Regions from separate parts of the Pseudoalteromonas piratica genome, predicted to be linked through region 3. Evidence: predicted binding sites of a transcription regulator. Region 3 holds the regulator's gene; each other region holds the start of a gene.
The links. Region 3 encodes FliA, which starts transcription of late flagellar genes. Its sites were predicted from a motif close to CTAAAGNTNNNNNNNNNNNNGCCGATA; they were not measured.
Positions count from the first base shown of each region.

Region 1: a site for FliA is predicted at 3,850-3,876, ahead of flgM (flagellar biosynthesis anti-sigma factor FlgM). Genes of this name have one in related genera too.
Region 2: a site for FliA is predicted at 2,352-2,378, ahead of OM33_RS09760 (VC2046/SO_2500 family protein). Genes of this name have one in related genera too.
Region 4: a site for FliA is predicted at 1,984-2,010, ahead of OM33_RS07100 (flagellin N-terminal helical domain-containing protein). Genes of this name have one in related genera too.

Region 1 covers NZ_CP009888.1:1,544,284-1,550,507, forward strand. Annotated here, with positions in the region: gene OM33_RS06995 (FlgO family outer membrane protein) at 1-345, shown strand, start outside; gene OM33_RS07000 (FlgO family outer membrane protein) at 356-922, shown strand; tRNA gene OM33_RS07005 (tRNA-Arg) at 1,003-1,079, shown strand; gene OM33_RS07010 (flagellar assembly protein T N-terminal domain-containing protein) at 1,335-2,480, opposite strand; gene OM33_RS07015 (LPP20 family lipoprotein) at 2,593-3,057, shown strand; gene flgN (flagellar protein FlgN) at 3,081-3,494, opposite strand; gene flgM (flagellar biosynthesis anti-sigma factor FlgM) at 3,498-3,815, opposite strand; gene flgA (flagellar basal body P-ring formation chaperone FlgA) at 3,947-4,663, opposite strand; gene OM33_RS07035 (chemotaxis protein CheV) at 4,805-5,737, shown strand; gene OM33_RS07040 (CheR family methyltransferase) at 5,755-6,224, shown strand, end outside.
Region 2 covers NZ_CP009888.1:2,095,380-2,101,603, forward strand. Annotated here, with positions in the region: gene OM33_RS09740 (response regulator) at 1-1,041, opposite strand, end outside; gene OM33_RS09745 (M48 family metallopeptidase) at 1,102-1,791, shown strand; tRNA gene OM33_RS09750 (tRNA-Tyr) at 1,808-1,892, opposite strand; tRNA gene OM33_RS09755 (tRNA-Tyr) at 2,216-2,300, opposite strand; gene OM33_RS09760 (VC2046/SO_2500 family protein) at 2,413-2,922, shown strand; gene OM33_RS09765 (YchJ family protein) at 3,052-3,510, opposite strand; gene OM33_RS09770 (SulA-like leucine-rich domain-containing protein) at 3,540-3,977, opposite strand; gene OM33_RS22045 (tetratricopeptide repeat protein) at 4,061-4,531, opposite strand; gene OM33_RS09780 (NCS2 family permease) at 4,675-5,964, shown strand; gene OM33_RS09785 (CDP-glycerol--glycerophosphate glycerophosphotransferase) at 6,024-6,224, opposite strand, start outside.
Region 3 covers NZ_CP009888.1:1,722,710-1,728,933, reverse strand. Annotated here, with positions in the region: gene OM33_RS07915 (chemotaxis protein CheA) at 1-1,937, opposite strand, end outside; gene OM33_RS07910 (protein phosphatase CheZ) at 1,952-2,725, opposite strand; gene cheY (chemotaxis response regulator CheY) at 2,743-3,126, opposite strand; gene OM33_RS07900 (RNA polymerase sigma factor FliA) at 3,176-3,892, opposite strand; gene OM33_RS07895 (MinD/ParA family ATP-binding protein) at 3,901-4,758, opposite strand; gene flhF (flagellar biosynthesis protein FlhF) at 4,751-6,130, opposite strand; gene flhA (flagellar biosynthesis protein FlhA) at 6,152-6,224, opposite strand, start outside.
Region 4 covers NZ_CP009888.1:1,559,987-1,566,210, forward strand. Annotated here, with positions in the region: gene OM33_RS07090 (FlgK family flagellar hook-associated protein) at 1-568, shown strand, start outside; gene flgL (flagellar hook-associated protein FlgL) at 574-1,800, shown strand; gene OM33_RS07100 (flagellin N-terminal helical domain-containing protein) at 2,103-3,071, shown strand; gene OM33_RS07105 (flagellin N-terminal helical domain-containing protein) at 3,522-4,493, shown strand; gene OM33_RS07110 (flagellin N-terminal helical domain-containing protein) at 4,691-5,659, shown strand; gene OM33_RS07115 (flagellar protein FlaG) at 5,742-6,155, shown strand; gene fliD (flagellar filament capping protein FliD) at 6,190-6,224, shown strand, end outside.

The DNA.
Region 1 (6,224 bases), 180 kb from region 3:
ACAACGTTAGTGGGGAATCAAATAGCAGAGAGTTTTGTGCACGAAATTCATAAATTTGGATTGCCAGTCTTAGATTATAAAACCACAGATTTTTTCAGAATAAGCGAAGAGGGTGATTTTATTTTTAGCCGAGATTATATGGAACTTAGAGCAGATCTCCCAATTGATTACGTTTTATCGGGTACCTTAACAAAGCATCAAAAAGGGTATCTGGTTAACGCCAGAATAATTGGTATAAAGTCAAAGGCTGTAGTTGCTTCAGCTCAAGGGCTTGTTCCTGATTACGCAATTAAGTCATTGCAGAATACAAAAAGTAATGATGGTATCCCGCTTCGAAAAGGGTAATGAGGCCGCTATGAAATATTTGTGCATTTTGACTGCAGCTTTTCTTTCCGGCTGCATCAGTAATACTCAACAAACTCCCCCTGTAGAAGCACCTGTGGTGAGCGAAGTCGAAATTTATCACCCTTCTTATCGTATTTATCCAATTAATGATTATTTATTAGATGAATATGTTGAACAGTTGGCTATGAAGCTAATAGAGAATCTAAATGCTGAGCCAGATGCAGTTAGGTTAGCGGTGTCTTCATTTGTTGACTTAGACGGTTCATTGCAAACCGCAAGTCGACTTGGTAATCAGTTAGCAGAATCGATGCTTACGGAAATACAAGCGTTTGGTCTGAATGTTGTTGATCATAAAGTTATGCCCATGATGCGCATTGATAGTGGCGGAGATTACAGTTATTCAAGGGATGTTTTACAATTAAATACCAAAGGGCATATTAATGCTGTTTTAAGTGGGACATTATTGTATAAAGAAAATGGCGTTGTTATAAACTCGAGGATTACTAGTTTAGAAAACCAGAGTATCCTAGCGAGCGCAAAATACGTTATTCCATACAGTGTTGCATTTGATAACTAAATAATAAAAAGAACTTGTTTGAGCTAATTCAGAACTTAAACGTAACTTTCATTCCGGGCGTCCAATTTTTAATCTTTAAAGTTCCCGTAGCTCAGTTGGATAGAGCATTCGCCTCCTAAGCGAAGGGTCGCAGGTTCAACTCCTGCCGGGAACGCCAAGACTCAACTCTAAAAAACCTTAAACGCTATGGTTTACTTTCATCATTTTACTTTTATTGGTAGTTACTACTGGATATTAGTGTGCAAAAAAGTAGGTAATTACTTTAAAGCCGGGTAGGTTGATCAAATGTTCAATTACTATTTAATGGCTCTTAAAGTGAGTGCATTTAAACTCAGTTTGATACCGTTAATATAACTGTTTACGTTGTTGGTAGTTTTGCATCCACTGAGTAAGATGATTCTTCATACACGCGTTAAAAACTAGCGAGTGTAACCAAATCACCCAATTGCACATTTGCTAGTAATTTATCACCAATGACTTTGGCAATCGCAGTATTTTGATTAACTTGTGTAACTCGAAGCTGATAATCAGTATTTATGATCAATTGCTTCTGATTAAACCCTTTGCGCAATGCGACATGTAACTTTTGACCTTTAACCAAGTTGTTTTCAGAGCCAAGACTAATGATGATTGTGTCATGGTCGATGCTTAAAATTCGTGCTTGTGCGGGGGTACACGCTAAATCACTTGCTAAATCTTGTCCTAACTTTAAGTTGATGTCTGTAATAGCTTGGCCATAAGGCATGGTCCAAAATCTTTCGCTATTCACATCGATTCGAGCTGACTTTTTTGTTTGCCACGTTGCAAAAGTGTCATAGTGCTTTTGCGTTATTAACTCGCCAGTCAGTCCGTTATACAAGGCTGTGTTTAAGGTAAAGAAGCGCTCAAATGCTTTATTTTGCCAAAAAGATAACGATGAGTTTTGTTGCTCACCTAATGAAACATCATCAATCTGAGACACCCACACAAATTGACTGTTATTTTGGTCGGCAATTTGTTGAATTAATTTACTGGTATTCGCATCATGGTGTGCGGTGAATAATGACTTTGTATTTAGCTTGCGATTAATATCAGATTTTGTATTAAATAAATGATTGAATTGAGATAAATGGGTTATCAATTTGTCACTGTAAGCTTTTGGAAGTTCAAATATTTGTCCATAAGTTGCTTGTTCTGGAAACTTAAAACCAGCGCGTGTAATAGCAATATTTTTCTTTAATGATGAGTTTTGACAAGTTTCACTGTCATCAAGAATATCAATTCTCACTGAAATAGATAATGTGTCAGAAGATTGCAGTTCATCAATTACTTCAATTTGATTAATCGCGCCATGTGAGTAAATTTGTGTTGTTGGTGCTTGCCAAATACCGTTTACCACTTGTTGTAAACTTGAAACTTGCGCACCAGAGAAGAGTAATGCTTGTTGGATTGCATCTTCAGTGGCCATTAATCTTGCTTGTTCAATGTTGCCGTTTCTTATTTTGGCTTCACCAGTTGATTCGTACCAAACTGCTTGACTTGAAAAGCTTGCAAACATCATCAGTGCGATTAAGCGCATGGTTTTACTCTCTCATTTTAATGATACCTTGTTTATTCAATTTCTATACCAAGCTTAGACTGGCTCAAAAATTGCTTTTAATAACATAGATTATTTTTCTATGGTGAGTGATATGTCACATTCTTTTTTTCAAACAACCGTTATTGCAGGGTGTATATTATTGGGTGGTTGTAGCCAAATGTTTGATAAACATGTTGAGTATGAGTATCAAACGCCAGAAAATTTCCCGGTATTATATGCAGTTGGCTATGCTCCAATTAGTTTGCAGCCCGGCAGTACCGAACAGCAGAAGGCGATTATGGCGATGAAAGCATCTAAGTTAGAGGCATATCGCGAACTGGCTGAACAAGTGTATGGACAAAAAGTTGACGCGCAAACAAGTGTACAAGGCATGGTTGCAAACAACGACTCGTTAAAGGTACGAGTTCAAGGGGTTGTAAGAGGGGCTAAGGTTGTTAAAAGTTATGCGGTTGGTGATACTTATGCTACAGAAGTTGAGCTGGATATGAAGCTGGTGCACGATCTGTATGTAGGTCAAACTAGACCGAGAAGCGTAAAAAAAGTGACTTACTTTTAGCATGAGTCACTTTTTCAAAACTATTACGCCTTCAACCCTCTGGCGATCGGGTTAGGTAGAGAGATTGATTTACCCGTTTTATCGTATCCAGATTGATTCTTGCCAAATAAAATGTCTTTTAATTTTTGTGACGCTAGTTGACTTTGGTTTGCTGCCACCTGGTTTACATCGTTTTGCTTTTTACAATCAGCAAGTAGCTGATTAATTTGACTGATTTCATCTTTAAAAGATGAGATATCAGTGTCTCCTTGGTCAAAAAGCTTAGCGATATGTTGATCGCGCTGTTGAATTGAACGAAGTGATTCAACTTTGCTTTCTACAACAGATATTAGATTTTCATGATCGCGTGAGACAATAGCATCTAGCTCTTTTTCTAAAAGCTGAGACATGTTATTTAGCTCATCGAGTTGTTGCGATAATATCTGTTCTAAGCTCATTGTTTATCGACCAAAAAGTTTAAATTCTAATTTGTTGATGTTTTCAGCAAGCTTTTCAGCATCAATTTTGTATTCACCATTTGCAATGGCTTTTTTAAGCTCATTCACTTTCTTGTGGTCAATACCAGAAGATTGCTCAGCTTTTTCATTTAGCTTTTTAAGCTGTTGAGCCTGAGGTGTAATGCTTACAGAATCACTTGTTGCTTTAGCTGTCGCAGTATTTACTTGCACTTGTTTTGCTGAGTCAGTTGCTTGCTGTTTGGTATTCTCAAGCCTGACATTAGCCTGGCTGTTTGAACCCTGATTTATTTGATTAACCATGACAATTCTCTCTACTAAGATTTCTCATCCTAGTTATCGGCATTTAAGGTACAACCTTTAGTAAAAAAGTAGATAATTTTTAAAAATTTCTAACTTGTTATTTAACCTGAATTTCATCTTTTAGTACAGCGTTAAATGTTTACTTCAACTTGAAGTGCATTGGTTACTTGGGCCTGAATCTTTTTTCCAGATTTAACATTTCGGATGGCAATATTGTCACCAACTCTGCCATCTTCGAGTGCCTCTCCTTGTGTTTTTATTGTCATGCCCTTAAAACTTGCAAGAATCGTCACTTTATCACCTTTGCACACGTTACAAATGTAATTGTAGTTGATAGATTGACCCGCGCGAACATTACGCTTTGAGCGGCCACCAATCAAAAACTCTTTGGATTTAAATTGATTTGAGCGAGTAAGGTGTTTGGCAACCTTTTTAGTTGTTAAATGTTTGGCTGTAATTTTTTGACCTTTGCTAATTCCTTTAGCTGCAGTAATTACTTCAATTAACTCTTGTTGGCGTGTATGCACGAAAACTTGCCAACTATTTTGATCTAAACACTTAATTTTTATAGTAGATTGCCGATTATTATTAAGTGGATTTGCAGCGCTAAGTTGTAATGGCGTTTTGCAAGAACGTGATTTAATGCGTGAATCTAGCGGTAAGGCTGTGATTGAAAGCTCTGAATTAGTTTGTTGAGCATTCATTTTGTCTCTTTGTTGAGAGACAAAGTCAATCGCAAGTTGCTGCAACTCTAATTTATTATACTCTTTAGCTTTGAGTGAAGTCATAGCAAGAGATGTAATTTGTATTAAAATGAATAAATACAGGTTTTTTTTAAACAAACTCATAATGTTTCGACTATGCTTTATGGGTAAAACAAGGTATAACTAAGTAGTGTCAAAATTATGGCACAGAGGTCGTTATACGGTAGTACAATAACAAAGAAGCAAGAAGCATACCTTTTCATTGCTTCAAGTTAGGAGATTGAAATGGCAGGCATTTTAGATTCGGTTAACCAACGAACGCAGCTCGTAGGCCAAAACAGATTAGAGCTATTACTGTTTAAATTAAAAGGCAGACAGCGCTTTGGTATAAACGTGTTTAAAGTACGAGAGGTTTTACAGTGTCCTAACTTAACTGCAATGCCTAAATCTAATCATTTTGTTAAAGGCGTTGCACATATTCGTGGGCAAACTATTTCAGTTATCGACTTATCTTTGGCTATCGGTGGTCCAGGCATTCAAAACACCAAAGATTGCTTTATCATTATCACTGAATATAACCGTTCAGTGCAGGGTTTCTTAGTTGACTCGGTTGAGCGTATTGTCAATATCAACTGGGAATCGATTATGCCACCGCCTTCTGGTTCTGGCCGCTATTCTTATTTAACCGCAGTGACCGAAATCGAAAAAGAATTGGTTGAAATTCTCGACGTTGAAAAAATCCTTAATGAAATTTGTCCTGTAAATACAGAAGTAAGTGCTGACCTTCTTTCTGACGGCGAAATGCAAAAAGATCTCGGTGAGCGAATTGTCTTTATTGCTGATGATTCGACCGTTGCGCGTAATCAAGTGAAAAGGGCATTGGAACCATTAGGTGTGCAAACGGAAGTTGCAAAAAATGGCCGTGAAGCACTTATCAGACTGAAAGAAATTGCCGATCAAGATTGTCAAAACGTTATTACTGAACGAGTTGCATTATTAATTTCTGACGTAGAAATGCCTGAGATGGATGGCTACACCTTGACTGCTGAATTAAAAGCAGATCCGCGAATGGCACCTTTGCACATTATTTTACACACATCTCTCAGTGGTGTATTTAACCAAGCCATGGTTGAGAAGGTAGGTGCCGATGATTTTATCGCTAAGTTTAACCCAGATGAGTTAGCAACTGCGGTTAAGAAATGGGTTCATGAAGCGTAGAGCAGCGAGTAATAAATTTGAACAAAAATCTAGATGATAAAGAATACCAGCAGTTTAGAAGCTTTTTAGAGCAACAATGCGGTATTGTTTTAGGCGATAACAAACAGTACTTGGTTAAAAGTCGTTTGGCACCTTTAATGGCGCGTTTTGAAGTTGCATCTTTATCTGAATTAGTCACAAAGACATTAAGTCCTCGTGAACGTCAACTTCGAGCTGCTGTTGTTGATGCAATGACAACAAATGAAACTTTGTGGTTTAGGGATACTTATCCGTTTGAGCTATTAAAGAATAAGCTTTTTCCAGAACTTTCCGAGTTACGTCGCCCTATCAAAATTTGGTCAGCTGCTAGCTCATCTGGTCAAGAACCATATTCTATTGCAATGAGTGCAGCAGAGTATAAACAATCAAAGCCAGGTGGACTTGCGGGTGTTAATATTGTTGGTACGGATATTTCAAATACTATGTTAGATATCTGTAAAAATGCAGA
Region 2 (6,224 bases), 370 kb from region 3:
ACTTTGTGCGTTTTTGAGCGAAGATTTAATCTGATTGGTTAACTCAGACCTTTCCTGTTGTGAATTTGCGGCTTCTAATTGATTGAATATGGCGCGAATATAATTTAATTGATAATCAATATGGGCAAATGCAGTACCCTGAGACATTAAAAGTAAGGTATTTTGGGCTTTTACAAAGGCATTATAGTCATTATTAGCGTGTGCAATATCACTAAATTTACGCTGTCTAGCAAATGAGTGTGGTGAAATATTACAGCTTTGCTCGATTAAAAATAGAGATTCCTTACCCTGATTTAGTTTATTGAGACAAATTGCTTTAATATCGAGAGCATCAATATTAAATCGATTTTGACCGAGTAATTCATCACATATGCGAATGGCACCGTCGTAATTTTTTAACAGTAACGAAGCTTGAGCCAAGTATGTAAGTGCCCATGTAGGCCTTGCTTTTTCAAGTATTTGACTGAGTAGATCATACGCCTTTTGATGTTCTTCTAACTCAAAATATAATTGGCACGCTCGTTTGAAGCAGAACTGGGAAGTACGAGGATGCTGTTCTGCTAGTGCTAAAAATTTTTCAACAGCAACAGCTAATTGTTTGTCTTCTATGGCTTGATTCGCATCATAGAATAATTTTTTTCTCGCTGATAATTTACTAAGCCGCTTTTTAAGCATGCCCGTTGAGAAAGGTTTTATTAGATAATCATCAGGCTCAATCTCAAGTACTGAAAGCACAACTGACCGTGTACTTTCTCCAGTCACAAGAATCGAAATACTATGACGAGATAGTTTGTTTAAATATTTCAGCTCTTCAAGGAATTGTTTGCCATTTCTACCTTGACCAAGGTTATAGTCGATAAAGACAATATCCACGGAGTTTTTATCAATTTTGTTAAGTGCCGCTTCACCCGAGTCATAAAATACAATATTGTTAGCACCCAGTTGTAATAACATTCCTTTGAGTAATTTCTGAAATGATTTCTGATCATCAATGATCAGAATTGATTTGTCCTTTAATGGGTGTTCGCTTATTTGGGTCATTTATATTCGTTTTAGCGCAAGGTAGTTATAACTATAGCAATTTAAACATAATAGAAAATAATGTTGATCAAATATCAGTTAAAACGTAGTAAAAAAAGAAAAACGCTCGCAATCAAAATCAAATTTAATCAAGTAATGGTATATGCACCTTATTACTTGCCAATTAACGTGGTTGAAGACTGGCTTTCTACAAAGCAAGTTTGGATTGAAAAACATTTAAGAAATCAGCAAAACAGGCCTGTTGCTAACTCTATTTTGCAGCAACAGAACTATGTTTTATTAGGGCAAACATATGCGCTTAGATTTGAGCAACATGCGATAAAATCTGAGGTTATTATTGATGATGCAATAATACAGATTTACACGTCTAAGCGGGTCAAGCACACTCAAGAAAAGCAACTTAAACTGTTAATGTCAGTTGTCAGCACGCGATTAACTCAATACTGTGAAATCCAGGCAAGCCACATGGCAAATAAATTAGGAGTCAGTTTTTCAAAAGTGAGTGTAAAACACATTCGCAGTCGCTGGGGGTCATGTGATTCAAAAGGACGATTGCAGTTTAATTTGCAATTAGCCAGTGCGCCGTTATGGGTGATTGATTATGTAGTTGCTCATGAAGTGGCACATTTGCAAGTGATGGATCACAGTAAGCGCTTTTGGCAAATTGTGAAAAGAATTTATCCGGACTATTTAAATGCAGAGAAATGGTTGAAAAACAAAGGCTTTGAACTAGATATATTTAAGATATGAAACTTCAGAAAGAAAGTGGTGGAGGGGGACGGATTCGAACCATCGAAGGCAATGCCGTCAGATTTACAGTCTGATCCCTTTGGCCGCTCGGGAACCCCTCCACTGAAGTAGGCGCAATATTAGAGAAGCTTTATCACGCTGTAAAGTGTTTTTTATAAATTACTGTTTAACTGCTCGAAAACCAATCACAACTATCAAATTTCAACCAAGTCTTAGTACCCATTTCATATAGGCAAGTTCTACTCTCACCATTTAAAAACAAACTTGACTAGTTAAATAGTGAAACTATTTTGCTTGGAATTTGGAATTTGGAATTTGGAATTTGGAATTTGGAATTTGGAATTTGGAATTTGGAATTTGGAATTTGGAATTTGGAATTTGGAATTTGGAATTTGGAATTTGGAATTTGGAACAAAAAGAGAAGTGGTGGAGGGGGACGGATTCGAACCATCGAAGGCAATGCCGTCAGATTTACAGTCTGATCCCTTTGGCCGCTCGGGAACCCCTCCACGAGAACGAGGCGAATATTAACAAACTAAAAAATTAAGTAAAGGTTAAAACTAAAGTTTTTTCACTTTTTGTCGATAACAGCTTTGTTATTAAACAAATTGATTATTTAAAATGCAAATCGAACAAATCATCACACATGAAACGCAATTAGGCGAACAACTTTCTCATAGTGTTGCTACTAATCGTCAAAGTGATTTTGCATTTTTACTTGCCATGCTAAGTCATGACGCAACTGACTTTTCACAATTTAAGTTACCAAAAAGTGATAAACAGCCCCCGCAAGATCCGTTATTGCAACTTGCTAAAATAGCTGCGGGACCAAAAAAGCCCTTTGCAGCAGAGCCATTTAATGGCCTAATTGGTTCAGATAACTGTAAAATGTTGCTTGAACAAGGGTTATCAGCAATTCAACTAAATGAGTGCCTTAACCCTGAGCCCTACACTGTTAAAAACAATACGAAATATATTCCACCAGCTGTTATTGATAATTGCCCGCCAGCTACACAGAAAAAGATCATCATTGAAAAGAATTTGGCTTTAATGAATAACCAAATGGATGTGAATAGTTTTTATAATAGTATTGAGAAAAGCCAAGACTATAACTTCGCATCAGTTGCTTAATAAAGCGAATAAGTAAGGCAAAAACTGTTATCTAGCATGCATGTTTAGAAAATATAGGGCGCTCAATAAAAAATAGCGACCAAGGTGATCGCCATTTCAGAGATATGTTTTCAATCGTGTATTTAAATACTAAGCCGCATGGCATTTTTTGAACTTTTTTTCGCTACCGCATGGGCATTTGTCGTTACGCCCTATCTTTTGTTCTGTGTGCGGAGTGAGGGTACCATCTAAGTAGCGCCATTCACCATCTTCTAAAGTAAAATTTGAAGTTTCTTCTAATTGGCAGTAGTAGCCATCACAAAGATAATCCGCTTTAAAATGCACAATTGCAGTGTTATCGCTTTCTTCAAAGCGGTATACAGTCAAGCCTATAAAATCTGCTAACTCAGCAAATGCAGCAATTTCGCGAACACTGTTAGCAGCACGTTTACTGTTAGCGTAGGTATTATGAATATATTCGCTATTTTTTTCGCAATAAGCACTGTAACGTGAGCGCATCAGTTGTTCAGCATTTTTAGCTTTTATTTCTCCACTAATAATGGGAGAGCAACATGTTTCAAACGTTTGAGAATTTCCGCAATGGCACATAGGTTCTAATCAAAAATTAAAAGTGTATGTTAACAAATATTGATGTTTGCAGTTATCCCTTTACTCGCTGAAAAGTGATAAAAATAACCATTAAATTGATTTTGGTTGGCTGCAAGTCCACTCAAGGTCACTTCGTCTAACATATTTGTCCAAGAAATCACGGCGCCAAAATTACCATTTTTCAATGCGGAAGTGACAACATATTCAATATTGATTAAGTGGCGCTTTCGAATGATGAGCAACTTGCTGTGGTCAATCGATAAACTTTCTAATAGCGATTTACTTGGCACCGCATCAGGCGCTAAGAGTAACGTCCATTTATTCTCACAGGTATGTTTTTGCAAGATTTCGATCAATGCCATCGTTTCTTGAATGTCATCTTGCACATTAATAACGCTTAGTTTGTTGGTCGCACGTTCATCACTTTGCTGTGTGTGTGGTGTTGAAAGGTGTTGAGCTTGTAACATAACGATACCTGTTTAAATATACAGTAGATTTTTATATACAGTAGTTTATACAGTAATTCGTTTCAAGCATTATTTGTTATTTTTTACACAATTTTTTCACTTTGCAGTTGATTGTCATGAATATATTCATATAAATCAGCAGCTTGCTTTTTAGCGTCCGTAACTTGTTTAGCTTGCAAAAGTGGCTGTAATTTACCAATGGCTTCTACTGCTTCAATAGACCCTTGGCTTTCAGCAAGACATAACCAAGTATAAGCATGGTAAACGCTCTGTGGCAGGCCTGCGCCTTTAGCGAACATCATTCCTAAGTAAAATTGCGCTTTTACGTGGCCTTGCAGCGCAGCAAAACGCATGTATTTTGCCGCTCCAACATCATTTTTTGCTTTTGACATGGTCACTGAAGTTGCAAATAAGCGTTCTGGGTCTTTCATTTCCAATCTGGTATTTTTTTGGCTTAGTTCTTTTTTGATTGCCAATAATGTTGAGAGTATGAGTTGCTCAACTTCTTCGATGGTTAATGAGTCAATTTCTAATTGTTGATTTGTGTTTTCCATGATGCCTCTTTACATATGTTCATTTATTTAGTTTAGAAGCTTTTGTATTTTTCAGTTAATTTGATCGCTCAATGACTTAAAAATTTAATTATTTGTGTGTCACTGGTATGATCACGTTCCCCTTAAGACACAGTAGCTAAATCATGTTCGAAAAACTTTTTAAAATAAACCAACAAGGCAGTTCGGTTAAACGTGAAGTGATCGCTGGGATCACCACATTTGTCACTATGGTTTACATAGTATTTGTTAATCCTGCTATGCTTGCCGAAGCAGGTATTGACCAAGGCGCAGCATTTGTTGCCACTTGCTTAGCTGCCGCGATTGGCTGTTTTATTATGGGCTTTTGGGCAAATTATCCAATCGCACTTGCTCCGGGTATGGGGTTAAATGCGTTTTTCACCTATGGTGTGGTGCTTGGTATGGGCTATAGCTGGCAAAGTGCGCTAGCGGCGGTGTTCTTTTCAGGCATTATATTTTTACTGTTAAGCCTCTTTAAGGTTAGAGAATGGATTATCAATGCCATTCCATTAGTGCTAAAACGAGCAATTGCCACAGGTATTGGTGCCTTCTTAGCACTGATTGCCCTTAAAAATTCAGGAATTATTGTGGCAAGTCCTGCAACCTTAGTGCAGCTTGGCGATATTTCACAAGCAGGTCCGTTACTTGCGATTATTAGCTTTTTCTTTATCGCAGCGCTGTTATATCGAGATATTAAAAGCGGCGTGTTGTTTAGTATTTTAGGTGTGACTGCAATCGCATTATCACTTGGGTTAGTGGAATATAATGGGATTGTATCAATGCCACCATCTCTGGCACCGACATGGATGGAGTTAGACTTTGCAAGTGCGCTTGAACTGTCCATGTTAAGTGTTATTTTTGCGTTTCTTTTCGTGGATCTATTCGATACTTCCGGCACGCTAGTGGCGGTTTCACAAAAAGCCGGTTTTTCAGATGAGAAGGGCAATATTCCGCGTATGGGCCGTGCACTGAGCGCTGACAGCTGTGCAACAATTGCGGGTGCCACACTTGGTACTTCAACCACGACCTCTTACATTGAGTCTGTTGCGGGTGTTTCGGTTGGTGGCAAAACGGGATTAACCGCGGTTGTAGTAGGCTTATGCTTTTTACTAATGCTATTTTTTGCGCCACTTGCAGCAATGGTTCCGGCTTATGCAACAGCTGGAGCAATTTTATATGTTGCTGTATTGATGCTACAAAATTTAAAACTGATTGATTGGGATGATATGACAGAAGCTGTGCCGGTTGCTGTTGTACTATTAATGACACCACTAACATTTTCTATCGCGCATGGTATTGCGCTCGGTTTTATTGCTTATACAGCAGTAAAAGTGATGTGTAATCGTGCCGACGAAGTAAGTATTAGTGTTTGGATTCTATCAATATTATTTGTAATTAAGTTTGCTGTATTATAAAGCTTAGAAAGAATAAAAAAGGCGCCTCGGCGCCTTTTTTATTAACAACTTCTCGAGTGTTAACCTAATTTATAGTATTTCATAAGCTTTCTGATTTTATATTTTCTTATCAAATTAAGCGGTTTGCGTTTTACGCCTCTTATCAATAATTCATCAACAGCCTGCAAAACTCGTTCAGCACTTTTACCATCTTGGTATGGGTGAACTTGCTTTATGTAGTTGTCTATCTCTTCTTGATGACCATCAGACAAATTGAGTGC
Region 3 (6,224 bases):
ATTGTTAACTGGCCATCTACTAAATTCGTTTTGGTTAAATCAAGGTGGAAAATTTCACTGACACCGGCAAGTGGTAATGCGAATGTTTGCTGGCCAACAACAACCATTAAGGTCGGTAGAATTGCAAGAGTAAGCGGTACCTTAATTTCCAGTACTGTACCCTTACCTTTTTCAGATTCTATATTAACAGTACCGTTTAATTGGGTGATTTTTGTTTTAACAACATCCATCCCCACACCACGTCCTGAAATATCTGAAATTTCTTCTTTTGTTGAGAAACCTGGGGCAAAAATTAAGTTATAAGCTTCTGTGTTCGATAATCTGGCCGCTTGGTCAGCATCGATAACACCTTTGCTAATTGCTATATTTTTTAATTTCTCTGCATCCATACCTGCACCATCATCTTCGATGGTAAGTAGAATATGGTCGCCTTCTTGTGATGCGGAGAGAGTCACTGTACCTGTTCGCGGTTTTCCTGCAGCTTCACGGTCATCTGGCATTTCAATGCCGTGGTCTACTGAATTACGAACTAAGTGAACAAGTGGATCTGCAAGTGCTTCCACTAAGTTTTTATCAAGGTCAGTCTCTTCACCAACTAATTGTAAATTGATTTCTTTTTTCAAGCTTCGAGCTAAGTCACGAACAACGCGAGGAAAACGACCAAATACCTTTTTGATTGGTTGCATGCGCGTTTTCATTACTGCGCCTTGTAAATCTGCAGTAACCACATCCAGGTTAGAAATCGCTTTGCCCATGCTTTCGTTGCTAACATTTGCACCTAAGCTAACTAGGCGATTACGAACTAGTACCAGCTCACCGACCATGTTCATAATTTGGTCAAGACGTTTGGTATCGACTCGTACAGTGGTTTCAGCAGGCGGCGCTGCTGGTTTGGCAGGCGCTTTATTCGCAGCTGGTGCTGGTGCACTTGCTGCAGGCTTAGCTGGCGCAGCAGGTTTACTCGGTGCCGCAGGTTTGGCAGCAGCAGGAGGTTTAACCGGCTCAGACTTCGGTGGCGGTGCTGGGGCTGGTTTTGCCGCCGGTTGTGCGACTGATTCAGTATTAAACGAATTCTCGCTCGCTTTTGGTGCACTCCCCTTACCATGAAGTTCATCCAACAATGCTTCAAATTCGTCTTCAGTAATATCTTCATCATCACCGGAACTAACTGGAGCAGAAGCAGGTGCTGGCGCATTGCTTTCCGAACTTGGTGAAGCAGCCTCAGCTGACGCACCAAACGAACCTGCGCCATGAAGCTCATCCAGCAAACTTTCGAATTCATCATCAGTGATTTCATCAGAATCAGCGCTAGTCGATTCTCCGCTTGGCTGTGCTACTGGACCATTTCCTGAACCATGAAGTTCGTCAAGTAAACTTTCAAACTCTTCTTCGGTAATATCGTCAACACTGCCAGATTCATCTGAAGAAGCAGTTTCATCTGCATCAAATAAAATATCATCAAACGGATCGGCTTCAACAGCTTCAGGTTGCGCTGGTTCAACTTCTGCAGGTTCTTCAGCAACAGTTGCTTGGGCTTCATCTGCACTTTCTGGCTGACTTAAGCGGTGTAACTCTGCAAGTAATTGAGGATCAGCTGGGTCAGGTTGCGCTCTATTTTGAATGTGAGCAAACATCTCATTAATGGTATCAAGTGCTTGTAAGATGACATCCATCAATTCTGGGGTAACTCTGCGTTGGCCTTGGCGAAGGACATCGAAAATATTTTCCGCACCGTGACAGGCATCTACCAATTCCGTCATTGAAAGGAAACCCGCTCCCCCTTTAACGGTATGAAAGCCCCTAAATATCGCATTCAATAAGTCAGCATCTTCTGGGTTATTTTCCAATTCAACTAACTGTTCTGAGAGCAATTCTAAGATTTCACCGGCTTCGACTAAAAAGTCTTGTAAAATATCTTCATCGACATCAAAGCTCATGCATAATTCTCCGATTAGAAGCCCAAACTAGATAATAGATCGTCTACTTCATCTTGACCTGAAACCACATCTTCACGGGTTTCAGCATTTATAATTGGGCCTTCAGCTACTTGGTCTAATTCACCATCAGCAACCATTTGTTGTTCTTGTTCTAGTGTCGTCTCAGGCGATCCTGTATGTTCAACAGGTGTACCAAACACCGTTAACATATGAATCAAACTCTCTTCGACCTCGCGTACTAGCTCGATTACGCGGCGAATAACTTGACCTGTAAGATCTTGATAGCCCTGAGCCATCAATACTTCTGTCATTAAACTATTCAATTCGTCAGAGTTTGTTTTAGCTTCTTCCATAAAACCATTCAACTCATGACAAAGCACTTTAAACTCGCCTACTTTTAGGTCCCGAGACATTAATTTATCCCATTTAGGTTTAATATCATTGAGACCTGTTTGTAGTTTATCGGCAATAGGCAGAGAAGCTTCAACCGCATCCATTGTGGTATTTGCTGCTTGCTCTGTCATTTCCATAACGTAGTTTAAGCGTTCTTTAGCATCCGGTATGGACTCTGTTGTTAACGCAGATAACGTGGTATCTAGCTGAAAGTTTTTTAATGAATCATGAAGTTGGCGTGTTAATTTACCAACCTCGCCAAACAATTCATCTTGCTCAATTGCCGTGACTTGCTGTAACAGCTCTTGCGCTTGTTGTTGTTCACCATTTTCAAGAAACGCAACAAGCTGTTTAGCCTGTTCTAAGGTAATTGGAGGCGCAGCACCTGCTGACATAAACCTCTCCTTCCCAATTAGCCTAAACGCTCAAAAACTTTATCAAGTTTTGTTTTCAGCGTTGCTGCAGTGAATGGCTTAACAATGTATCCGTTAACACCAGCTTGTGCGGCAGCAATAATTTGTTCTTTCTTAGCTTCTGCTGTCACCATTAGCACAGGAATGTGTTTAAGGCTGTCATCTGCGCGAATAGCGCGCAGCAAGTCAATACCTTGCATACCAGGCATGTTCCAATCCGTTACTACAAAGTCAAATTCTTGATTTTGTAACATTGGCAGCGCGGTACTTCCATCATCTGCTTCTTGTACATTTGTGAAACCAAGATCTCTTAACAGGTTTTTAATGATTCTTCTCATTGTTGAAAAGTCATCAACCACAAGAATTTTCATGTTTTTATCCAAAATATCCTCCAGTGAGGTATGCACCTAATTGTTTACTTACTACTTTATTCTATATCCAGTCATGGACTTTTGCTTTAAGGCGCACCATGGCCTGACTATGTATTTGGCTAACCCTAGATTCACTAACTTCAAGGATTAAACCGATTTCTTTCAAATTCATTTCATCATTGTAGTAAAGCGAAAGCACTAATGCTTCTCTTTCTGGCAAAGTTTGAATTGCCGTTACCAATGCTTTATTAAATTTATCTTGTTGAATATCTGCTAATGGGTTTTGCTCATTATTACCAAGGCCTGCATCGATTACATCTTCATCAACGCCGAGATCTTCAATGCCGATAATTTTGCCATTACTTATATCCCTAAGAATATGATGGTACTCATCTATCGTAATATCAAGTTTTTCAGCAACTTCACTATCTTTAGGCTCTCGACCAAGCTCTGCTTCTAAGGAACTAATGGCAGCAGCAACCTCGCGTGCATTTTTATGCACTGAGCGTGGCACCCAGTCCCCCTTGCGGGTTTCATCGATGATTGCACCACGAATACGAATACCTGCATAGGTTTCAAAACTAGCCCCTTTAGAACCATCGAAGTTTTTCGCAGCCTCAATCAATCCTATCATGCCAGCTTGAATCAGGTCCTCAACAATAACACTTGACGGTAATCGTGCAAGTATATGATAGGCAATGCGTTTAACCAACGGCGTATGCTGTTCAACAAGATGTGATAATTGATTTTGGTTAGCATAAGCAGTGGTTCGTTTCATAGGCATTCCTAGTTACTAACCAGTTTCTCGATAAAAAACTCAAGATGTCCTGAAGGCTGATTTGGGATCGGCCAAGTCGCAGCTTTAGAGGCTAACGCCTTAAAAGCAATTGCTGCTGGAGATTTAGGAAAAACATCTACAATAGTTTTTTGTTTACGAATGGCTTTTCGAATATTTTCGTCAAATGGCACGGTTGCCACTAACTCTAATGAGACATCTAGGAAACGATCGGTTACTTTCGACAATTTAGCAAAAAGTTCTTGCCCTTCTTTTAGGCTTCGTACCATGTTGGCAACAATTTTAAATTTGTATACACCGTGCTCTCGACTAAGCACCTTTATCAGAGCATATGCATCAGTAATTGATGTTGGTTCGTCGCATACAACAACAAGCACATCTTGAGAAGCACGAGAAAAGCTCAATACCATATCAGAAATACCTGCTGCAGTATCAACTACCAGCACGTCATAGTGAGAATCAAGTTCACCAAAAGCACGAATAAGTCCAGCGTGCTCTGAAGGCGTTAGTTCAACCATATTCTGAGAGCCTGAAGTCGCAGGCACAATTTTTACACCATACGGACCTTCCACCAGAATATCTTCTAAATCACATTCACCAGATAAAACATGAGACAGGTTACGCTCAACACGTAAACCAAGCATAACATCACAATTTGCCAAACCTAAATCGGCATCGAGTACAAGTACTTTTTGGCCTTGTTGGGCCATGGCGATTGCCATATTAAGAGAAACATTGGTTTTACCAACTCCCCCTTTACCTCCAGTTACCGCAATTACTTTTACAGCCTTGTTATTGTTTTTCATTTTCCGCAGGCCACTAGCTTGATCTAATTCTGGGTTAATCATACATTCCTACTGCTTGATGCGCCATGCTTGATGCACGTCTTGCTTGCGCGTTTGTTCGTTTTGCATACAACTGCTGTGCTTTGCTGACCAATTTTTCCGCATTTGCTACACGAATGTCCTCTGGTACGCGCTGCCCATTGGTAAGATAGCCTATTGGCAGTCGATTTTGAATGGCTACACTGATAATTTCGCCTAAACTTAGACATTCATCAAGTTTTGTGAAGATACAACCACTTAGCTGTACCTGTTTAAACTGCTTAATGGCTTCTTGTTGTACCTCTAATTGTGCTGTTGCACTTAAAACAAGGTAACTACGAATATCTACTCGGCTATTTCGCATTAATGTATTCAGTTGCTCAGTCAAACGCAAGTCTCGTTGGCTCATTCCTGCTGTATCAATTAATACTAGACGTTTATTTCTTAAATGATAAAGAATTTCAGTAAGTTCTTCTGCATTTTTAACTTGCTTAACAGGGCAACCAATAATACGTCCATATGTTGATAATTGTTCATATGCGCCAATACGATAGGTATCTGTAGTAATTAGTGCAATATTGTTGGCACCAAACTTTTGTGCACCAAGCGCAGCAAGCTTGGCAACTGTTGTTGTTTTGCCTACACCTGTAGGGCCAACCAGTGCATATACACCGCCACGGCGCAAAATTTCGTTGTTTGCGGTGTACAATTGCTTACTCAGCATGTTCAAGGTCTCTTGCCACGCTTGACGTGGAGCAACGTCATCAGGAATGAAACAGGCTAACTGGTCTGCTACAGCTTCACTAATTCCCATACCTTTTAAACGATCTAATAACAGAGCTCGGGTTGGATCACGGCGTGCCATATCCTCATTCATTAAACCAGAAAGTTGATGCTCTAATAACTGTCTAATAGATGCCATTTCATCACGCATTGCTTGCATTTCATGTGACGGCTGAGGTTCTGAGTCAAAGCTTGACGCCTGTTTGCTTTGATTAAACGAATTAAAACTGTCGTCTTTTGGTGCTTGATACTTATCTTCATCAAACCAATTTTGCGATTGTTGAGGTGCAGATGGTTTGTCAAATTGCGGTGTCTTTTTCGCTTGGCGTTCTAACAAAGCAGATAAACTATCAGCCACTGCGGCTTGCTTTTCAGGCTTTGCTGTTTGTGGCTTTGGTTTAACAAATTGGCTATTAAACGTTGGTTTTTCTGCTTGAACTTGTGGAGCTGCTGGCGCACTTTGAACCGACTTTTCATAATCAACAGCAGCAACAATTTCAATACCATCAGCCATACGTTTGTTTGACATAATGACAGCATCTGGACCTAATTCATGTTTAACTTCATTTAATGCACTACGCATATCTTTCGCAAAAAAACGTTTAATTTTCATGTCACACCTCACCTTGACTTATTACTGTTGACCAACCGAGCAAACAATTTTTATCTGTTTTTCTTCAGGTACTTCCTGATAAGACATCACACGC
Region 4 (6,224 bases), 160 kb from region 3:
AACTAATGGGCCAATCACTGTTACCAAAACCGCTAACCCGAATGAATTTAATATCACAGATGGTACGCCTCCAGTGACCACTACGGTCGTTCTGACGCCGCCCTATGACAATGTGTTGAATCAGTCCGGAGCTCCTTACAATGCTTACGGCTTTGATTTTAGTCTTGAAGGTGCTCCGAATGCAGGCGACACATTTACCATTGAATTTAATACCAATGGTTTTGATGATAATCGCAATGGCTTAATGCTTGCGGGGCTGCAAGATAAAGAGCTTGTTCGAGCAAATGTTGATGCATCTCCAGGGGGTGATAATTTAACAAAACTTAATGAAGCTTATGGCAATCTAATTACTGATGTGGGTATTAGAACTTCGTCAGCCAAAACAAATCAAGTTGCATTTGAAGCTCTAGCCAATCAATCAAACGCATGGTATGAGTCAATTTCTGGCGTTAATTTGGATGAAGAAGCTGCAAATCTTTTAAGGTTTCAGCAGTCATACTCTGCCGCAGCGCAAATCTTAACAACAGCAAGAACTGTTTTTGACACCATATTGAATGCAGCGAGGTAAATTGAATGCGTTTATCAAACAACATAATGTATCAAAACAACCTTGATAAAATTTTAGAAAATCAGCAGAAGGTTGCTGTTGCGCAAGAAAAAGTGTCAACCCAAACACGTATATTGACACCTTCTGATGATCCAGCCGCTTCTGCGCAAGCTCTGTTATTAAGTGAACGAATTGATATAAATAATCAATTTCAAAAAAATAACAGCTATTTAACGAGTAAGCTACAGACTGAAGAAAGTGTACTGCAAAATATTAAAACATCACTGCAGCGAGGTTATCAATTAACGGTGCAGGCAGGTAATGGCGCATTATCTGAACAAGATAGAGAAACCATAGCTGAGGAAATGAAGTCAATTCAGGCGACTTTATATGATTTAATGAATTCAAAATCTGAAGATGGCAAATTTATCTTTTCAGGTTTTCAAGATAGTAATCAAACTTATGTATTTAATGGGGCTACTGGTACTTATGACTATCAAGGTGACCAAGGTAACCATGAGATGCAACTTGCAGTAGGTGTAACTCTTCGTTCAAGTGATAATGGCATCGATGCATTTGAGAATGTTGATGAGCGACTAAATGTTAATACCAATACCCCAACCGTTGGCGGTGGCATTACAGGTGGGTCAGTATATGTTAAGGAACAAGCACAATTTGATTCCTTTCATAAAGCTAATTATGACCCGTTAGTGCCTGCGAATAATAACCTTCAAGTTACAGTTACTGCTGGAATACCTGATACTTATGCAATAACGTTAGGAGGTACGCCTGTAGGGGGCGGCAACTTTACAAATGATACAATTAAGTTTCAAGGCATGGAAATTAACTTAGCGGGTGTTGCGCCAGGTACCGCAGATTTCTCATTAGCACCACCAGAAAAGAAAAATATGCTAAATACTTTAGAGGAACTAATTACTGGTCTTACGAACCCTGGATTGTCAAATGATGCATATCAAGAGTATCTGGCAGATGGTATGGTTGGAATTACGAATGCCCAAAATCAAGTTTCCATTACTCAGGCGAATTTAGGCGGGCGGATTAATGTTGCAGAGCGTTTACTTGGTTCAACGGCTGATATCAATATTAACCATAAAGAATCAAAAGCGAAGCTAGTTGAACTTGATATGGCAGAAGCCATTACAGAATTAACGAAAGAGGAAACAGCTTTGCAAGCTTCGCAGGCAACTTTTGGCCGCTTAACACAGCTTTCCTTGTTTGATTACATTCGTTAAAGAATAAACTTTCAAATGATTTAAAGCGGGGACTTCCCGCTTTTTTTATGCCTATTTATCAATTTGTCCCTAAAATTTAGATAAAACACATAAAGTATATTATTTTTTGGCCGATACATTAGTTAGCCAGAAATTTAATTTAAATTAAGCTATTGAAAATTAATAAAAAATATAAAAAATAATCTAAAGGAATTTTTTTTCCTCCCGATAACAGAATTAACTTAGAGAGATACTGAATACATCGTAACTCTCTTTAAAAGAGAAATTGAAAGTAAGTAATATTTACTTCGGGAGAAAGAACCATGGCACTTTATGTAAATACAAACGTAAGTTCATTAAATGCTCAACGTCAGTTAATGAATTCAGGTAACGCTCTAGATCAATCTTTCCAGCGTTTATCTTCAGGTCTTCGTATCAACAGCGCAGCTGACGATGCAGCAGGTCTACAAATTTCTGATCGTCTTCAATCGCAAATCAACGGCCTGAACCAAGGTAACCGTAATGCTAATGATGGTATTTCACTTGCACAAACAGCTGAAGGTGCAATGGATGAAATTACAGGTATGTTCCAGCGTATTCGTACACTGGCACAACAAGCATCAAATGGTTCAAATACTGATGAAGACCGCTTAGCTATTCAAGAAGAAATTCGTCAACTTTCTTCTGAAGTAAACCGTGTAGCTACTGATACTACCTTTGGTGGTCAAAATTTGTTAGATGGTACCTACGAAGCAAGTTTTCAAGTTGGTGCTGATGCCGTTCAAACCATTGGCTTTTCAATGCAAAATGTTGGCGGTACAGCAGCAATTAACAGTTTGAGTGCTAACGGCGGTTTTACATTGTCAGGCATCGCTGGTGTTGCAAGTGCCGTAACTGGTCAACGTTTATCTACACTAGCTGAAGGTGCTTCTGATATTGGCGGGGCAGCACTGACAACAGATACATTTGCAGCATCTTTTATTGCCACTGCAATAAGTGTTTCTAGCCAAGTTAATGCGCAAGTAACGCTTGCTGGTGTTGACTCATTGATTGCTGTTGTTGATAAAAAGCGTGCTGAATTGGGTGCAGTGCAAAACCGTTTCCAATCGACAATTCGAAACCAATCTAATATTGCTGAAAACTTGAGTGCAGCTAAATCACGAATTAAAGATGCAGACTTCGCTGCAGAAACAGCGGCGTTAACACGTAATCAGATTCTTCAACAGGCGAGCCAAACTATTTTAAGTCAGGCTAACCAGCGTCCACAGGCTGCATTAAGTCTATTAGGATAATTAAGAGAAATGCCCTTATCAGATGGGGTAATAGATAAGGGCATTAAAAGGGATATTTAAAGCGGAGGCAACTGCAGAAAATATCCAAACAAGTAAGTATAAGAAACCAGTCGGTCTCTCGTACTGAAATGATTAAGCAAATATAGTACCAAGTATAAAACAAGTTTTTTGACACCGCTATGTTTGCCACTTACTTTCGATCTCTTTTCATTAAAAAGGAGCCTTATTTATAAGGCTCCTTTTTTATTTCTTGTTTTGGCATGGATATTGATTGTTATTAACTTGAACAAGATATGTAGGAAAAGTTAGGTGGTTAATTGCCGCTTTTGTATGAAAGTAGGCAAATATTTTCCTAGACCCTAATGGCATTGTTGCAAGTGGTGCGATTGTACTGCGTTTACCGGGTTACTCATATCTAACCATAAAAAAAGAGATAGAGAGAGTAAGATTATGGCTTTATATGTAAATACAAATGTAAGCTCGCTAAATGCCCAGCGCCAACTAGATAAATCAGGCGGTGATTTAGATACGGCCTTTAAACGTTTGTCTTCTGGTTTAAGAATTAATAGTGCAGCTGATGATGCGGCTGGTCTTCAGATTTCTGACCGTCTTCAATCGCAAATTCTGGGCTTGAATCAGGGTAATCGAAACGCGAACGACGGTATTTCACTTGCGCAAACTGCCGAAGGTGCGATGGATGAAATGACAACCATGTTGCAGCGTATGCGCGTACTTTCTCAGCAGTCAGCAAATGGTTCAAATACCGACGAAGACCGATTGGCACTTCAAGAAGAAATACGTCAACTTTCTGAAGAAATCAACCGGGTGGCAACAGATACGACATTTGGTGGACGAAATCTTCTTGATGGCAGTTATGCAGCTAGTTTCCAAATAGGTGCAGATGCTGTTCAAACAGTTGGTTTTAGTATGCAAAACGTAGGTGGTACAGCAGCGATTAACAGTTTAAGTGCTAATGGCGGCTTTACCCTGTCGGGAATAGCAGGTATTGCGAGTGCAGTTACAGGGCAGCGTTTATCAACTCTTGCAGAAGGCGCATCGGATATAGCTGGTGCAGCTCTGACTACAGATACTTTTGCTGCTGCGTTTATTGCTACTGCAATTAGTGTATCAACGCAAACAAATGCTCAAATTGTGATGGCTGGTGTTGACTCATTAATTGCCGTGGTCGACAAAAAGCGCTCAGAACTAGGTGCGGTGCAAAACCGTTTCCAATCGACCATTCGTAACCAAGCGAATATTGCAGAAAATTTAAGTGCAGCAAAATCACGAATTAAAGATGCTGACTTTGCAATGGAAACTGCGCAATTAACGCGAGCACAGATATTACAACAGGCTAGCCAAACAATTCTTGGCCAGGCAAACCAAAGGCCTCAAGCTGCATTAAGTTTGCTTCAAGGCTAATATTATTTCTTATTAAGAAGCTCCTTTTCAGGGGCTTTTTTTATGCCAGTAAAAAAAATTAAAAAAATTGCTAAAGCAAATTCTAAAGATGTCGATAAGCCGACTAGAACACCTAATTTAGGATTCTAATTTGGGCATTTTAAATAAGTAGGGGTACTTATTTAAATTGCACTTTAGTTAATAAAGCGGAGGCAATTATGGCTTTATATGTAAATACAAATGTGAGCTCTTTAAACGCTCAAAGACAATTAAGTCAGTCAGGTACAAACCTTGATACTTCGTTCCAGCGATTGTCATCAGGTTTACGCATTAATGGTGCAAAAGATGATGCTGCTGGTATGCAGATTTCAAACCGGCTTACTGGCCAGATTAATGGCTTAAACCAAGGTATTCGAAATGCCAATGACGGTATTTCATTAGCGCAAACAGCTGAAGGTGCGATGGATGAAATTACGGGTATGTTTCAACGTATGCGTACATTGGCACAACAAGCATCAAATGGTTCAAACACTGATGAAGACCGTTTAGCACTGCAAGAAGAGATTCGCCAGCTTTCGTCTGAAGTGAATCGTGTTGCTGAAGATACGACATTTGGTGGCCAAAATCTTCTAGACGGTAGTTATGATGCAAACTTCCAAGTTGGTGCTGATGCTGTACAGACCATTGGATTCTCTATGCAGAATGTTGGTGGTACTGCTGCAATAAACAGTATTAGTGCAAATGGTGGCTTTACATTATCAGGTATCGCTGGTGTTGCAAGTGCGGTAACTGGTCAGCGTTTATCAACTCTAGCAGAAGGTGCATCAGATATTGGTGGTGCTGCGCTGACAACAGATACTTTTGCAGCGTCTTTTATCGCAACTGCAATTAGTGTTTCAAGCCAAGTAAACGCTCAAGTAACGCTTGCTGGTATGGACTCTTTGATAGCCGTTGTTGATAAAAAACGTGCAGAATTAGGTGCTGTTCAAAACCGTTTCCAATCGTCAATTCGAAATCAAGCGAATGTTTCTGAAAACTTGAGCGCTGCTCGCTCACGTATTCGTGACACAGATTTCGCTGCGGAAACTGCTGCGTTAACTCGTAATCAGATCTTACAGCAGGCAAGTACGTCAATCTTAAGCCAGGCGAATCAAAGACCACAAGTGGCCCTTTCTTTACTTGGCTAAACGACTCGCTTAAGCTGATTACACAGGCATTTAAACGCTTTGCAATCAGCTTAAGCTATACTTGTGAAAAGAGGATATTGTTATGAATACTATTCAAGAACCACTGACGAGTGTATTCGACACTAATAACGCACCTATAAAACAAGAAGCGACACCAGTTATTGGTACGGATCGTGCTAATGATGAGAAAAGTCCTGCACAAGTAATTGTGCGACCTGAAACTAGCTCAGTCGGTGAGCAAGAACAAAATTTCTTTGAAGAAATTAAAGAAAACTTAAAGAAAATTAATGACTTTATACCTGTTAGTTCGACAAACTTAGTTTTTGAGTTTGATGAACTTGGTGAGCCACCTGTGGTGAAAGTGATTGATAAGTCAAATGATGAAGTGATACGCGAAATTCCTCCACAGGAAATACGGGAGGTTGCTAAAGCTTTTGAAAATTTGGCCGATAAATTAAATACTCAAACAGGGATCTTATTTAACGATTCTGTATAGAGTGAACTGAAGTGAATTTTAAAGAGGTTGAATCATGGCAAGTATTACATCAGCAGGAGTCGGCTCTGG